Regions from separate parts of the Arthrobacter sp. B2I5 genome, predicted to be linked through region 3. Evidence: riboswitches for the same ligand, from Rfam matches in the RefSeq annotation. Region 3 holds a riboswitch; each other region holds the start of a gene.
What was found. A riboswitch is a leader RNA that binds a small molecule or an ion and turns the genes downstream of it on or off. The one in region 3 is predicted to bind cyclic di-AMP.
Positions count from the first base shown of each region.

Region 1: another riboswitch for cyclic di-AMP. It lies ahead of QFZ60_RS16430 (M23 family metallopeptidase); the one in region 3 lies ahead of QFZ60_RS09080 (LysM peptidoglycan-binding domain-containing protein).
Region 2: another riboswitch for cyclic di-AMP. It lies ahead of QFZ60_RS17070 (hypothetical protein); the one in region 3 lies ahead of QFZ60_RS09080 (LysM peptidoglycan-binding domain-containing protein).

Region 1 is NZ_JAUSYF010000001.1:3,536,302-3,541,678, reverse strand. It holds gene QFZ60_RS16445 (DUF3027 domain-containing protein) at 1-131, shown strand, start outside; gene serC (phosphoserine transaminase) at 192-1,322, opposite strand; gene QFZ60_RS16435 (metal-dependent transcriptional regulator) at 1,619-2,320, shown strand; cyclic di-AMP (ydaO/yuaA leader) riboswitch at 2,430-2,674, shown strand; gene QFZ60_RS16430 (M23 family metallopeptidase) at 2,685-3,506, shown strand; cyclic di-AMP (ydaO/yuaA leader) riboswitch at 3,619-3,815, shown strand; gene QFZ60_RS16425 (C40 family peptidase) at 3,886-4,572, shown strand; gene QFZ60_RS16420 (NlpC/P60 family protein) at 4,736-5,377, shown strand, end outside.
Region 2 is NZ_JAUSYF010000001.1:3,690,952-3,696,328, forward strand. It holds gene QFZ60_RS17065 (glycosyltransferase family 39 protein) at 1-2,103, shown strand, start outside; cyclic di-AMP (ydaO/yuaA leader) riboswitch at 2,295-2,455, shown strand; gene QFZ60_RS17070 (hypothetical protein) at 2,461-3,180, shown strand; gene QFZ60_RS17075 (glyoxalase superfamily protein) at 3,234-3,635, opposite strand; gene upp (uracil phosphoribosyltransferase) at 3,680-4,315, opposite strand; gene QFZ60_RS17085 (phosphatase PAP2 family protein) at 4,328-5,131, opposite strand; gene QFZ60_RS17090 (nucleoside deaminase) at 5,187-5,377, shown strand, end outside.
Region 3 is NZ_JAUSYF010000001.1:1,893,359-1,898,735, reverse strand. It holds gene QFZ60_RS09095 (TraR/DksA C4-type zinc finger protein) at 1-250, opposite strand, end outside; gene QFZ60_RS09090 (hypothetical protein) at 272-1,165, opposite strand; gene QFZ60_RS09085 (hypothetical protein) at 1,126-1,680, opposite strand; cyclic di-AMP (ydaO/yuaA leader) riboswitch at 1,886-2,053, shown strand; gene QFZ60_RS09080 (LysM peptidoglycan-binding domain-containing protein) at 2,057-2,899, shown strand; gene QFZ60_RS09075 (YdiU family protein) at 3,003-4,469, opposite strand; gene QFZ60_RS09070 (ribonuclease Z) at 4,453-5,377, opposite strand, start outside.

The DNA.
Region 1 (5,377 bases), 1.6 Mb from region 3:
AGACTCCGGAAGAGCTTCCGGCAGGGCAGCAGGAACCTGGCGGCCAAGAGCCTGACGACGGCGGCGGGCCTGGCGGCGTCGCGGAGCCTGGCGATGTCGCGGAGCCTGGCGACGAAGCAAGGACTTCCTGACCACAAACAAACGGCGCCGCCCGGGATAACCCGGGCGGCGCCGTCGTGCATTAACTAGGGTTACTTGCGCAGCTGGCCCACCACGTAGTCGATGCTGGCCAGCAGCGCCGAGACGTCGCCGGGCTCGATGGCCACGAAGGTGGCGATGCGCAGCTGGTTGCGGCCCAGCTTCCGGTACGGCTCGGTGTCCACTATGCCGTTGGCGCGCAGGACCTTGGCCACGGTGGCAGCGTCAACCGACTCGTCGAAGTCGATCGTGGCGATGACGTTGGAGCGCTCCTCCGGGTTGGTGACGAACGGGGTGGCGAACTCCGAGGCGTCGGCCCAGCTGTAGATGCGGCCGGCGGAATCGGCGGTGCGCTTGGAGGCGAAGTCCAGGCCGCCGTTGGAGTTCAGCCACTGAACCTGGGCATCCAGGGTTACCAGCGTGGACAGCGACGGCGTGTTGTACGTCTGGTTCAGGCGGGAGTTGTCGATGGCGGTCTGCAGGTCCAGGAAGTCCGGGATCCAGCGGCCGCCGGCCTTGATGGCGGCGGCACGTTCCAGCGCCGCGGGGGAGAACAGGCCCAGCCAGAGGCCGCCGTCGGAGGCAAAGTTCTTCTGGGGGGCAAAGTAGTAGACATCGCTTTGGGCGACGTCCACGTCGAGCCCGCCGGCCGCGGACGTGGCGTCCACGAGGACCAGCGATCCCTCGTCCGCCCCGGACACCCGCTGGACGGGGGCTGCAACACCTGTGGAGGTTTCGTTCTGCGGCCAGGCATAAACGTCCACGCCGGCCTCGGCCTGGGCTGCGGGCCGGGTGCCGGGCTCGGACTTGATGATGGAGGAGGCTTCGAGGAAGGGGGCCTTGTTGGTGGCGGCGGCGAACTTCGACCCGAACTCACCGAAGGACAGGTGCTGGGCCTTCTTCTCCACGAGGCCGAAGCTGGCAACGTCCCAGAAAGCGGTGGAGCCGCCCACGCCGAGGACCACCTCGTAGCCGTCCGGAGCCCGGAAGAACTGGCTCAGCCCTTCCCGGACCGACCCGACCAGGTTCTTGACCGGCGCCTGCCGGTGTGAGGTGCCAAGGATCGTCCTGGAAGCCGCTGCCAGCGCGTCGATCTGTTCCTGCCGGACCTTTGACGGGCCGGCCCCGAACCGCCCGTCCTGGGGCAGGAGGTTGGCGGGGATCGTGATGCTGGTGTCGCTCACAGGTGCTCCAATTCGGCGGGGACGAAAGCTATGGTCCGGAAGGGCGGGCAGTGGTGGCCGGCAGGGCGCGCGGTGGCTGCGCTGCAGGCCACTCCCATTCTGCCTGAACCGCCGCCGGGGGCGGGAGCCGGGTACGTCATAGTCCGGACAGTGAGACGTGCCCGTCCCGCCCAGCCCTTTGGGGCTCGGCTATTCGGACAAAGTCAAAATAGGCTAAGCTTTCCCCCGGACTATTTCGCGGGAAGAGGCGATACGGTGGGACAACGCAAGGTACTGCGCTCGAGGAGCTGAGCTGGATGACGGATCTGATCGACACTACGGAGATGTACCTCAGGACCATCCTGGAGCTTGAGGAAGAAAACATCGTTGCCCTCAGGGCCCGTATCGCCGAACGTCTGCGCCACTCCGGGCCCACCGTCTCCCAGACCATCGGCCGCATGGAGCGGGACGGGCTCGTCGTTGTCTCCGGTGACCGCCACCTGGAACTCACGGATACAGGCCGCAAGCGCGCCACGGAGGTCATGCGCAAGCACCGGCTGGCCGAACGCCTGCTGGCAGATGTCATCGGCCTGGACTGGGCCTACGTCCATGACGAAGCCTGCCGCTGGGAACACGTCATGAGCGAGCGGGTGGAGCGGCGCATCTACGAAATGCTGGGCCACCCCACCGAGTCGCCCTACGGCAATCCCATTCCCGGCCTTGCTGCGCTTGGAGGCCAGGCGGGCCGCGGCTTTGCCGACGGCGCGATCAGCCTGGTGGAAGCAATGAAGAACTACGGGCCCGCCTCGGGCGTGACCATCAGCCGTTTGGCGGAGCCAATCCAGGTGGAACCGGAACTGCTGGCCCAGTTGGACGAGGGCGGCATCCGGCCCGGTGCTGCGGTGACGCTGGAACGCGTGGGCGAGTACATTTCCGTCCGGGTCGCGGGGATCGAAGGGGCGCTGGAGCTGCCGCCCGAGGTTGCTGCCCACGTCTTCGTTGCCATCAACCAGGACTGATCCGGCACCTTCCATACCCCAGACAGGGGCGTCCACGCAAAGGTAACGGAATTGTTACCTAGGGACTTAAGCCCCTATAGTGGAACCAAGCGTTGATACATAAGCGTTACCTGACCCGGAGCCGAGCTCTGCCAGCGGGCCAGGTGAACGAGTTCGTTACTGGCAGAGGCGGGGGAACCACAAGCGGCAGCGGGGGACTGCCTTGGGGTGAAGTCCGTCAGCAGCAAGCCTCTCCAGTGAAGGATTCTTCCGGGAATACCCCTGCGCAGAAGCTTGCCTACGGCGGACCGGGTCTTTGAACTCTCTGACCCGAATCCGACAGCTAACTCCGCAGGCTTCTTCCAGAGAGGAACCCTTCTTGACCATGCAGACCCCACGGGGCCGCCGACGCGCGGCCGGCCCCCCTTCGGCACCCCGGGTTGCCGAAGTCGTCGCAGCGGAGCGCCCCCGCGACCTGCATCGCGACGCGCGCCGCCGCCGGGGTCCCTTCCGGCAGATGACGGAGTTTGCCGCCGCCAGCGGCATCGGCCAAAAAGCCGGTATTGCCCTCGCCGCAACGGGCCTGGTGCTGACGGTTACGGTGCCCGCCACGAGTCCCGTCATGGCCACGGACGCCGCCGGCAGTACCCCCATGGCTGCTTCCGCCGTCAGCCCGCAGCCGCAGATTTCCGCCGATATCGGAGCCCAGGTCGACTTCAGCCGCTCCGCCGTGGTGACGCAGGCGGACCCGGACGGGAAGCTGAAGCAGCTCCTGAGCGCGCAGTCCGCCGGCTCCGTCACGCGTGCCGCTTCGGCCGGCACCCTGGCTGCACCCCTCGGGTCCCTCGCCACCGCTTCGCCCTTCGGTTACCGGGTCAGTCCCATCACCGGAGGTTCCGGAGACTTCCATAGGGGCCAGGACTTCGTGGCGCAGTGCGGCACCTCGGTCCTGGCGGCCGCAACAGGGACGGTCACCTTCGCGGGCTGGCACCAGTTCGGCGGCGGAAACCGGGTGGTCATCGACCATGGCAATGGGCTGGAAACCACCTACAACCACCTCTCGTCCTTCAGCGTCAAAGTCGGCCAGACCGTCTCCCGCGGGGATGTCGTGGCACTGAGCGGCACCACCGGCGCGTCCACCGGCTGCCACCTGCACTTCGAGGTCCAGGTCAATGGTGAAGTGGTCGATCCAATGGGCTGGCTGTAACCGAATGATTGCTCACTCTCAGATCATCGTGACCCGTCGTGACCTGAATGTGACATTGAAACAAAACTGCTGTACCGTCTAACTCGCGTCAACTTTTCCGAAGTTGACGCTCTTGAGTGGATTGCCTAACTCTGCCACCGCTCAAGGTCCGTTCGCATTTCATCGTCTGGCAGGGGCGGGGGAACCAATTTTGGCCTTCATTTCCAGAAGGCCTTGGGGTTAAGTCACAAAGCTTCCCAGGAAGCAGCGTGGCCGGGTGACTCCCATCCGAATCCGACAGCTCACCTCGCAGGCATTGGGAGAGGCTACCTTCGTGTCTTCACGCCATCATTCTGCGCGCCACCGTGCACAAACGGTTCGCACCAACCCCCTGGACGCCATGTCCAAGGCTGTCAGTGCAAATGCCGGGACCGTAGGCCGCCAGGCTGCCGTTGTGGCAGCGGCTTCGGGCCTCATCCTGAGCATGGGCCTGCCCGCCACGGCAGCTGACACCACTGCCGGTGTCTCTGCCTCCACCGAGTCCGGTTCGGCCCAGACGGCACTCGCCGTCACCGCTGCCCCCACGGCCACGGTGTCCTTCGAGCGTCCGGTCGTCAAGACCACCGCCGCTCCCAAGGTTGAGGCGGTACGTACCCAGTCCACGGCAGCAGCCAACCGCGCGGCCAACACCGCCACTGCAGGCCAGGAGGCGTCCCCGGCCGCAAAGGCGGAAGAGTCCGTATCCGCTGCAGCAACCTCGGGCATTGCCGCCATCGCCTACACCGGCATCGGCCACTCCTACGTGTGGGGCGGCACCAGCCCCGTCACCGGCTGGGACTGCTCCGGTTTCGTGCAGTGGGTTTACGCCCAGGCCGGAATCAGCATCCCCCGCACCAACGCGTGGAGCATCATGACCCCCACCTCCGCACCGCAGCCGGGTGACCTGGTTGTCCAGAACGGTGGCGCGCACGTCGGCATCTACGTCGGCAACGGCATGATGATCAGCGCCCTCAACCCCTCGCAGGGCACGCTGCTCCACTCGCCCGCAGCCACCGGTTCCTCCACGTACTACCACTACAGCAAATAGTTCTTGGGCAACACGTTCCAAGGGCTTTTTCTTTGCCCAAAGCTTCTTCGCTAAAAACCACATCCCCGTTCGGGACGCGCCGGCGTACCCCCAAGATGCCGGCGCGTCCAAGACCCTTCGCCTGCCCACCTGCGGTTCGAGGGAAAAACGAAAGAGAGAACTGATGACGACTCGTGCCACCGCACGGCATCGCGCCGAGGTCACCAAAACCAACTCAATCGCTGTCATTGCCAAGGCTGTCAGCGACAACGCAGGCGGCATGGGCCGCCAGGCAGCGGTCATCGCTGCGGCTTCCGGCCTGGTCCTGACCTCCGGCATCGCGGCCAACGCTGCCGACGCCAACGTCAAGCGTGATTCCGCGCCGGCCTCCGCGCTGGAAGTTGGATCCGCCGTCGACGCCCCGATTTCCGCGGCTTCCACCATCTCCATCAGCTACGAGAAGCCTGCCGTGACCACCACGCCGGCTCCCGTCGTCGAGCCTGAGCCCGAGGTCGAGGTGCAGGAAGCCGCTCCCGCTCCTGCGGCGCAGCCCGCTGCTGCCCCCAAGGTCACGGCCAAGGTTGCCACCGCCGCCGCTCCTGCCGCTCCTGCAGCCCAGGCATCCGCCAGTGGCAAGGGTGCCGCCATCCTCTCCGCCGCGTACGCACAGCTCGGCGTGATGCAGGACTGCACCATGCTGGTCACCAATTCGCTGGCCGCCGTCGGAATCCACTTCCACGACTGGCCCGCCGGCTACCTGTCCCTGGGCCGCACCGTCAGTGCAGCCGAGGCACAGCCGGGCGACCTGATCTACTACGCTGACGGC
Region 2 (5,377 bases), 1.8 Mb from region 3:
GTCTCCCCCGCGGACGCCGGTTCAGCCGCAGGCCGGCAACCCTCGTCATCCGGACACGGGGTGTCCATGACCGGGTCGGCTGTGCCGGGATCCCGCTGGACCCGCTACACATTCGGCGTCCAGCCCCGTTGGGTACGGCCTTCCGCCGCAGGGCTTCTGGTGGCCACGGCGGTCCTGTACCTCTGGAACCTGGCAGCAACCGGTTACGGAAACCGGTTCTATGCCGCAGCCATCCAGGCCGGCACCAAGGACTGGACCGCGTTCCTCTTCGGCTCGCTCGACGCCGGCAACGCCATCACCGTCGACAAGCCGCCGGCAGCACTCTGGATCCCCGCCCTGGCAGGGCGCATCTTCGGATTCTCGCCGCTGAGCATGCTGGTGCCGGAGGCACTCATGGGGGTGGCCGCCGTCGGCTTCCTCTACCTGGCGGTCAAACGCGTCTCCGGACCGGCTGCAGGCCTGCTCGCTGGCGGCGCCCTGGCGCTGACGCCGGTGGCTGCGCTCATGTTCAAGTTCAACAACCCGGACGCCCTGCTTACCCTCTGCCTGGTGCTCGCCGCCTACTTCACCACCCGCGCCATCGAACGGGCGGGATGGACGTGGCTTGTCGCTGCGGGGGCCGTGATTGGCCTGGCGTTCCTCACCAAGATGCTGCAGGGTTTCCTGATCGTCCCGGCGCTGGGACTCGCCTATCTTTGGGCCGCCCCCACGTCGATCGGACGCCGGCTGGCGCACCTGCTGGGCGCGTTGGGCGGAATCCTGGTGGTAGCCGGCAGCTACATCACACTTTTCCAGCTGACGCCTGCCTCCGAGCGGCCGTACATGGCAGGTTCCAGCACCAACAGCTTCCTGGAACTGACCTTCGGCTACAACGGACTGGCCCGCATCACCGGTTCCGGCGAAGGCATGCCAGGCGGCGGAGCGGGAGGCGCGGCCGGCGGATCTGGTGGCGGCTTAGGCGGCGGGAACGCCGGGTTCGGCGGGGCAGCGGGCCTGCTGCGGATGTTCGGCACCAGCTTTGGCGGCGAAGTGTCCTGGCTGCTGCCTGCCGCCCTGGTCCTGCTGGTGGCGGGCCTGTGGTTCACGCGCCGCGAAGTCAGGACCTCCCCGGGCCGTGCGGCACTGATCCTGTGGGGCGGCTGGCTCCTGGTCACCGCGGGTGTGTTCAGCTTCATGAGCGGCACCGTCCACCCCTACTACTCAGTGGCACTGGCTCCGGCGGTCGCAGCGCTGGTGGGCATCGGCAGCGTGGAACTGTGGCGTGGCCGGGATTACTGGCCGGCCCGGACCGTCCTGGCCGCCACCATCCTTGGCACCTCCATCTGGTCCGCCGTCCTGCTGGGCCGCGACGCATCGTGGCTCCCCTGGCTTCGCGTCACCATCATCGCCCTGGGTGTCCTCGCGGCCGCCGCAATCCTCCTCCGCCTCGACGCACTGGGCACCTCCGGACGGTTCCGGCGCGCCGGCGCGGCCGCCGTCGTCGTCCTATCCCTCCTGGCCGGAGGACTCGGAACCGGCGCCTGGACCCTCGCCACCGCTGCCTCCGCACACTCAGGCTCCATTCCCACGTCGGGGCCCGCGGGTTCGTCGGCGGGCGGCTTCGGGAACCGGGCCGCTGGGTTCAGCGGCAACCGGGCAGGCGGCAGGGATGCCGCCGCTATGGACTCTGCCCCAGGCGCTGGCGGGCTTGATCCCTCCAGTGGTTTCGACGGTGCAACTGGCCCCGGCGGTGCCGCGGATGGATCCGGCGGCCCGGGTGAAGGAACGGCAGATGCCGCAGTGACGGCACTTCTGGCGGGTACCACCACAAAATGGTCGGCGATTGTGTCCGGCGCCAGCCAGGCAGCCAGCCTGGAACTCGCCACCAACACGGACGTCATTGCCCTGGGCGGCTGGAACGGCGGTGACCCATACCCCACGCTCGCCGGGTTCCAGGCCATGGTGGCCAAAGGAGAGATCGGCTACTTCATCGAAGGCGGCGGCGGTATGGGCGGGGGCGGCATGGGCGGCCGCAGCGGCAACTCCGAGGTTGCTGCGTGGGTCCATGCCAACTTCCATGCCCAGTCCGTAGGCAACTCCACCATGTACCAACTCACCCGGTAGGACACCATTGGCCAGGTAACGCTCAGGTATGTGCAGAACGGTAAAAACGACATAGGCCGCAGGAAGTCCGCAATTCGACGCGCTGGTTCCCGTGACTTCCGTTACCTAAATGTGACTTTGGCGTGTTCTTCCTGTACCGTCGATTGGGTGCGGTCCCCGTTCGGGCCGCATATCCCGGGTTGACGCCAAGCTCTGCCGCTTCCCCGGATTCCGATTGAGCTACGGCAGAGGCGGGGGACCCACCGTCCCGGGCACTGAATGCCCTTGGGGTTAAGCCAGTACGTGATCTTTCCGTACGGCCGGATGCCCTCATCCGAACCCGACAGCTAACTCCGCAGGTGTGAGAGGCGATCAATCATGTCCAAAAACACGGCAGAAGCACGTCTGCTGCAGGCCAGGGCTAAACACCGGGCCAAGCAGCAGGCAAAGAAGACCACCCTGGGCCAGCGCGCGGCCGTCCTTGCAGCATCCTGTGCGGTGCTGGTGGGGGTTGGCGCGGCAGGACAGGCCACCAGCAGTATGACTCCGGTGTCATCCACCGGGTCCAACTCTTCCACTGCAGCGTCAGACGCTCAAATGAGCATCGAGAAGAGCGAAATCCGTTCCAACCCGGCAGCCAGCCCCGCTCCCGCCGCCATCAGCGTGGCACCGCAGGCAGCGGAACCGGCTCCTGCTGCAGCACCGGCCGCGCCCGAAGCGCCCGCCCCTGCCCCGGCGCCCGCTCCCGAGCCCGCCCGCGCACCCGAGCCGGCTCCCGTCGTCGCGGTCAACGATCCCGCCGGCGCCCAGGCGTACGCCGCCAGCCAGCTGGGGACCTTTGGCTGGGCACCGGACCAGATGCAGTGCCTGCAGACGCTGTGGACCAAGGAATCGGACTGGACCACCACGGCCACCAATGCCAGCAGCGGGGCATACGGCATTGTCCAGTCCCTGCCTGCCGAGAAGATGGCCAGCGCCGGCGCGGACTACCTCACCAACTACCGCACCCAGATCAACTGGGGCCTGGATTACATCAAGGAGCGCTACCAGTCACCTTGCGGCGCCCTGAACTTCCACCTGGCGCACAACTGGTACTAGGCAACCAGCTTCAACCGCGGGCCGCATCATCATGATGCGGCCCGCGTTTGTGGTTAACCGGCAGTTTGCCCGGCGTCCTGTCCGGTGTTCCGCCAGGGGATGTACTGGACAGCCCACTTGTTACCGTCGGGGTCGGCGAAGTAGACGAAGTGGCCCCAATCCTGCACGTCCACGTCGCTGACCTCCACGCCGTTGTTTTTCAGGTGGTCATGGGCGGCTTTGATGTCGTTAACCACCAGTTGCAGGTTGGAACCGGTGCCGGGAGGGGCGTCGGTGAGGCCTTCGCCGATGCAGATGGAGCAGGCCGAACCGGGCGGCGTCAGCTGCACGAAGCGGATGGAGTCGGAGGGCCGCTCGTCGAAATCGGCGTTAAAGCCCACTTTGTTGACGTAAAAGTCCTTGGCGCGGTCAACGTCGGACACGGGGAGAAAGACAAGCTCGAGTTTCCAGTCCATCCGCACAGGCTAGCGGCGGGAACTGTTTTGAAAAAGGGTGAAATCTACCCGGCGATGCCGTAGAGGCGGTCGCCGGCGTCCCCCAGGCCGGGGAGGATGTAGGACTTCTCGTTGAGCTTCTCGTCGATGGAGGCCAGGACGATGTGCACGTTGGCCCCTGACAGTTCCTCTTCCAGCCGGGCCAGGCCCTCGGGAGCGGCCAGCAGGCAGATGCAGGTGACGTCGGAGGCGCCGCGCTTGAACAGGAACTTGATGGCCTCGCGCAGGGTTCCGCCGGTGGCCAGCATGGGGTCCAGGACGAAGACCTGGCGGCCGGTGAGGTCCTCCGGCAGGCGCTCGGCATAGGTGATGATGTCCAGCGTTTCCTCGTCCCGGGCCATGCCCAGGAAGCCCACCTCAGCGGTGGGAACGAGCTTGGTCATGCCCTCCAGCATGCCCAAACCCGCGCGGAGGATGGGAACCACCAGCGGGGTGGGTTTGGTGAACGCGGTGCCGATGGTGGTGCTGACCGGCGTCTGGATGGTGACCGGCTCTGTGCGGACCTCCCGCGTTGCTTCGTACGCCAGCAGGGTTACCAGCTCTTCCGTCAGCTGGCGGAAGACCGGCGACGGCGTGTTCTTGTCCCGCAGGACGGTGAGCTTGTGGGCGACCAGGGGGTGGTCAACAACGAGAGTGCGCATCCCCCAAAACTATCACCCGGCGCTGCCCTTCCCACGTCCGGAAGATCCGCCGTCGTGGAGTTCCTCGGCCACCACGTCGCGGACAATGGGACGGTCGAACGACGGCGCTGCGCCGATGTGTTCGCGCCTGCGGACCAGGTGGAACAGCCGGTGGGCCAGGATGACGATGGCCACCCAGGCCAGTCCCAGGATCCACCCGGCCATGACGTCCGTCAGCCAGTGGTGGCCCAGGAAGACCCGGCTCAGTCCCATGGCGATGATGAAGAGGGAACCGGCGGTGATGGCGCTGACGCGCACCCGCATCGTATGGAACTGGAGACAAATGAGGTAGATCACCAGGCTGATCACCACGGTCGTGTTCAAGGTGTGCCCGCTGGGGAAGGAGGGCGAATCCTCGTACGGGGGAACGGCGTCCGCGTGGTCCGGGCGGGTACGGCCCACCAGCTTCTTGCCGAAGGTGGTGGCGCTGACGGAGGCTGCCGCTGCACCGCCGATCAGCACCAGGGGGCGCCAGTTCCGGCTGAGGAAGGTCAGCCATGCCGTGAGGATGCTGGCAAGGATCGGCATTCCGATGCCGCCACCGATGTTGGTGAACCCCGTGACAAGCGCATCGAGCCAGGGGCTGCGCAGGGTCTCGGCGAACGACAGGGCAGGTTTGTCCAGGTTGGCCAGCCCGGCGGAGTCCACCACGTCGTCGTAGACCTCGGACCCAAGCAGCGCCAGGGACACGATGACCACACCGCCCACCAGAATGGTGAGGATCAGCGCCGCGTACGGTTTGAACCAAGTACCTAGGCGGTCCCTCAGAGTGTCCATGGTGCCTCCCGGCATCGGCAAGTAACCTGACTAACCCCGAAACTATCATTGAGCCATGCGGTTGCCCGAAAAGAAACACGACGCCTGGATGGGCCTTGCCCTTGCGGAGGCCCGCCGCGCGCTGGCTACGGAGGATGTGCCCATCGGCGCCGTGGTCATAGGGCCCGACGGCGATGTGCTGGGTTCCGGACGGAACCAGCGGGAGGAGCTGGGCGACCCCACAGCCCACGCCGAGGTGGTGGCCAT
Region 3 (5,377 bases):
TTCCCCCGGCCAGCCTTGCCAGGGCCGCTTCGATCTGGTCCAGGCCGGCCGAGCTCTGCTTCAGGAGCGCCGATGCCTGCGAAAGTTCGAAGGCGATCGTGGCGCCCTCCGGATCATGCTCGTCGTCGACGTTCGAATCCTGGCGGGCCGAATTCGCCGCGGCGATGTCTGCGCGCAGCACCGGCAGCAGCGCCACCCGCCGCGCCCGCTCCTCTTCGAGCAGCAGACGGAACCGTTCGAAATCTGGCATGGGGAAAGCCTAGCGCGTCAGTCAGTACCAGTTCAGGGACGTGGAATGGTTCCACGCCCCGCAGGGCGAACCGTAGCGGTCACGGATATAGCCAAGGCCCCATTCGACCTGCGTCCCGTAGCTGGTCAGCCAGTCGCTGCCGGCGCTGGCATACTTGCCCGGCGGCAGCGCCCGGGCAATCCCGTAAGCTCCGGACCAGGCGTTGGTGGCGGTGGTCAGCCAGTTGGATTCCTTGGTCCACAGCCGGGCCAGGCACAGGAACTGGTCCTGGCCCCATCCAAAGGCAGCAGGGCGTCCGGACGCGTAGCTTTTCGCCCCGGCCGGATCGTTGACAGCTCCACCGGGAACGGAAGGAACGACGACGGCGGGCGGGCTTGGCAGGGCCGGCGCCGTTGGAGGCGCATCCGGAACGGCAGGAGCTTGATGGTTGGCAGGCGCGGCCGGTGCCGAATTGGCCGGTGCCGGATCCACCTGGACGGGATTAGCGCCAGTGGCAGCTGGGGCGCCGGGCTGGTGGGGCTGCCGGGCGGCAGCCGTTGCGGCCTTGGCGGCAGCTTCGGCCTGGCGGCGGGCTTGCTCCTCCGCGGCGGCGCGCTTGGCCGCCTGGGCCGCCTCGTAGGCCGCCCGCGCTGCCTGGCCTTGGCGATACTCCCCCTCAAGGGCCGCCGTCGTACCCCTCAGGGCGGCAAGCTGGGCAGTCAGCCCGCCACCGTGCTGCTGTTCCCCGGCCACCTGGCGGTCCAATGCGTCCCGGGCGGAACGGGCGGCCTCGGACTTGGCCCTCGCCTCCCCGGACAGCCGTTCCCGCTCACTCCTGGCAAGCTGTTCCTGTTCCCTGAGCGCAGCGGCAACCTTTCCTGCCGCTGCCGCCTTATTCACCAGCGCAGCAGTCTTATCCCCTGAAATCTTGACCACGTTGAGCCCTTGCGTGCTGTTGGTCCCCAGGGCATCGAGCGCCACGAAGAATCGGTGTTGGTCCCGCCGGTCTTGTACGACTGGACGGCCAGGGCGCCGATGTCCTTCCGGTACCGGGCCAGCTGGTCGTCTGCGCGGGCTGCCTGCGCAGACACGGTCTCCAACTTCGACGCAGCCACCTGAAGCTCCGCATTCGCCGCGGCGTGGTCGGCGGCAGCCCGGACCGCCGCATCCCCGGCCGCCTCCGACTGCTCCTGGAGACCGCTGAGCAGCCCGTTGATCGCGGTGATCTCCGCGGCCTTTGCCGCTTCGGACGATTGTGCCTGCTGCACCTCTGCCCAGGAGGGGTATCCGCCGGGCGGCCCCTCCTCTGCTGCGGCCGGCAGTGCGGTGGCGCCGGCCAGGGCGACAGCCATCAGGCCGCGAACAGCGGGAACGGCCGCTTTGTAACGAACAGGGGCATAGTTCCGCAGCCTACCGCCGGGTGCCGCGGTGAAGCAGTGGCCTGTAGCCACACTGTTACCCTTTCGGCGCCATTTGCCCGTTTCCTGTCTTGCGGGGTCAGCGCCGAAATCCGAGGTACATCAAGACGTTTGCGGAATTGAGAGGAAAACCTCGTATGTTATCCAAATGTGACAATGACCCTGAGAGCGGGTTATGGTCTTTGGGTGTCCCTCTCAGACGGGACATTCCCATCAGTATGCCGAGCCCTGCCGCTGATCATGGGATTCACCGTTTCCAGATGGCAGGGACGGGGGAACCAAGTTTCCACGGCCACTTGTGGCCTTGGGGTTAAGTCGGTAGAGCTCCGCTTGCGGAGCCGCTACCGGCCGGGCATCTCCAGCCCGAACCCGACAGCTCACCCCGCAGGCATGGGAGAGGCGATCAACCGTGTCAAAAAATTCCATTACTGCCCGTCACCGCGCGACTCCGGCCCGCTCCATTGTGCTCGAGGGCCTCGCCGTAACCGCCAAGTCCCAGGCCCGCTCGCTGGGCCGCCCGGCGCTCGCAGTTGCTGCAGCGTCAGGCATTGCATTCGGCGTCGGAGCCCCGGCCCATGCAGGCGTCACCGGTCCGGACACCACTGAGAACACCAGCGTCCAGGCGTACTCCGCACCTGCAGCCCCGGCAGCAGCACCCGCCGCCGCAGCAGGCAACGTCCACACCGTCGTAGCCGGCGACACCATCGGGGCCATCGCGGCCGCCTACGGCGTCAGCCTCAACGACGTCCTGTCCGCCAACGGACTGGGCCTGTCCTCAATCATCTACCCCGGTGACCAGATCCAGATCCCCGGCGCAGGCTATACCGCAGCACCGGCTCCGGCCCCTGCCGCAGCTCCGGTCCAGGCCGCGGCCGCAACCGCACCGGCGAACACCGGCATGAACATGTCCTACGCCTCCGCCACCCCGCTGGCCTCCACCGGCACGGGAACCGGCGCTGCCATCCTGGCATCGGCTTACAGCCAGGTTGGCGTGGGCCAGGACTGCACCGCAATGGTTGAAAAGGCCCTGCGCTCCGTCGGCAAGTCCGTCGGCGACCTGGCCCCCACCCAGTTCTTCCAGTACGGAACCGTTGTCAGCGCCCCCGCCCCCGGTGACCTGATCATCACCTCCGGCCACGTTGGCGTTTACGCCGGCGACGGCCAGGTTGTCAGTGGCGGCGTCAACGGCTACAGCACCGAGGTCCACTCCATCAGCTGGCTCGGCGGCTACTCCGCAGTCCGCGTAGCCTAGTCTCCGCGGCGCTTCGCGGCAGCGAAGCCAGTCACAACAGGAGGGCGGCAGCCGGGTATTCCCGGCCGCCGCCCTCCTGTCGTTTTCCCACTGGCACCAGCCGTCAGGTCCCGCAGAAGGTCATGTAGTTGCCGAATTCTTCAGGGGCACCCTCGGCGTAGCGTTCCAGCCCGGGACGTTCGGTAAAGGGGGCACCGATGGCCTCGAGCAGCTGCTGCAGGGGCGCGAGGTTTCCTTCGGTGGCAGCTGCGAGGGCTTCCTCAACCAGGTGGTTCCGGGGAATGTAGACCGGGTTCACGCTGTCCATCAGTTCCGCATCGGGTTCCATGGCCTGCCACCGCTCCGCCCAGGCGTCGAACGCGGCCAGGTCAAGGACCATGCCGCGGACGGGACGGAGGTCGCCCCGGGCGGCCTTGCCCAGGTTACGGAAGAACAAGGTGTAGTCCACCGGGCCGTCCTTCAGGATGGCGATGGCATCGTCCACCAGGGCTGAGGAGTCCTCGCCGCTTTCCGCGCCGCTTCCCAGGCCCAGCTTGCGTTTCATACCGCCGGACCACGCCTTGCTGTACTGTCCGCGGAACCCGCCGAGCACTTCCACGGCCGGGGCAACCGCCTTTTCCTGGTCCTCGTCGATGAGCGGCAGCATCGCCTCGGCGAGCCGGGCAAGGTTCCATTCGGCAAGCACTGGCTGGTTGGCATAGGCGTAGCGTCCGCTGACGTCGATGGAACTGTAGACGGCGGCGGGATTGAACGCGTCCATGAACGCGCACGGGCCGTAATCGATGGTTTCCCCTGAGATGGTCATGTTGTCCGTATTCATGACACCGTGCACGAATCCCACCAGCATCCACCGGGCCACCAGTTCTGCTTGGGCGGAGACGACGGAGCTGAACAACGCAAGGTAGGGGTTTTCGGCTTCGGCAGCGTGCGGATAGTGCCTGCTGATGGCATGGTCCGCCAGCCGCTTCAGGAGGTCCAGGTTTTCCGTGGCGCGCGCGTACTGGAAGCTGCCAACGCGCAGGTGGCTGCTTGCCACCCGTGCCAGGACGGCACCCGGCAGCATGCCGTCACGCCGGACCTGCCGGCCGGTTGCCACCACGGCGAGCGAGCGGGTGGTGGGAATGTGCAGGGCGTGCATGGCCTCACTGACCACATATTCACGGAGCATGGGCCCGACGACGGCACGTCCGTCCCCGGCGCGGGCGAAAGGCGTGCGTCCCGAGCCTTTGAGATGGACGTCCAGGAGGCGGCCGCTTTGGTCCGTGACCTCCCCCAGCAGCAGCGCACGTCCGTCACCGAGCAGGGGTGAGTAACCGCCAAACTGGTGCCCCGCATATGCCTGGGCCACCGGAGTGGCGCCAGCGGGTATGTGATTGCCCACCAGGAGCCGTACCCCTTCGCCGCTGCGGAGGTACTGCGGATCGAGGCCCAGGTCCCGTGCGAGCTTGTCGTTCAGGACCAGAAGCTTGGGACTGGGTGCTTCCTCGGCCTGCCAGGGAACGGCGAGTTCGGCCAGTTCCCGTGCGAAACGGCCGTCAAAAGTGACCGTGGATTCAGCTGATGCCGTCATGGTTTAACCCTATCGCCGTAGTTTCGCCTGCCGCTTCCCGCATCTGTTGCCGTCGATGGGGAACGGCAATGCGCTGCAGGTCCTCAGCAGCAATGACCGTGGTTTCCGGAGCCCGGGCCCTTGCCTGCTCTGCGAGGTGGGAGACGTCGTTTCCGTACCGTGCTGAAAAGTGCGTGAGCACCAGCGTCCGGGCCTTCCCTGACGCCGCCAGTTCGCCGGCCTGCCCGGCGGTCAGGTGCAGGTATTGCCGGGCCAGGCCGGCGTCGTCGTCACTGAACGTGGACTCCGTGACCAGCAGGTCGGTGCCCGCTGCCAATTCTTCTGCACCGGGACACGGTGCGGTGTCCATGATGAAGGCAAACCGCTGGCCCGGCCTGGGAATGCTCACGTCCTCCATCCGGGCTGTCCCCAGGGCCCCCTGCCGCTGGAGCCGCCGGACGTCCGGCCCTTCGATGCCCGCCGCCCGGAGCCGTTCCGGCAGGAAGGTGCGGCCTTCGGGCTCGGTGAGCAGATAACCGTACGTCTCGATGCGGTGCTTCAGGGGCCGGACCTCAAGGCCTTCCGCCACGGGCCCGGCGCCGGAGTGCGGGTGCAGCCGCAGGTCGATGCCGGGAGAGCTGACGGCCACCAGGGCCTGGACCACATCGCCGCCGGACGCCGGATAATGCAGGTGGACCGGGTGCCGCACCCCGTCCAGGGCCATCCTGGAGAGGACTCCGGGCAGGCCGAAACAATGGTCCCCGTGCACGTGGGTGAGGCAAATCCTGGTGATGCTGCTTGCCGCTGCTCCGGCATGGATCATTTGGCGCTGGGTGCCCTCGCCGGGATCGAAAAGCAGTCCTTCGCCGTCCCAGCGCAGCAGGTAGCCGTTGTGGTTCCTCGTACGGGTGGGGACCTGTGATGCGGTG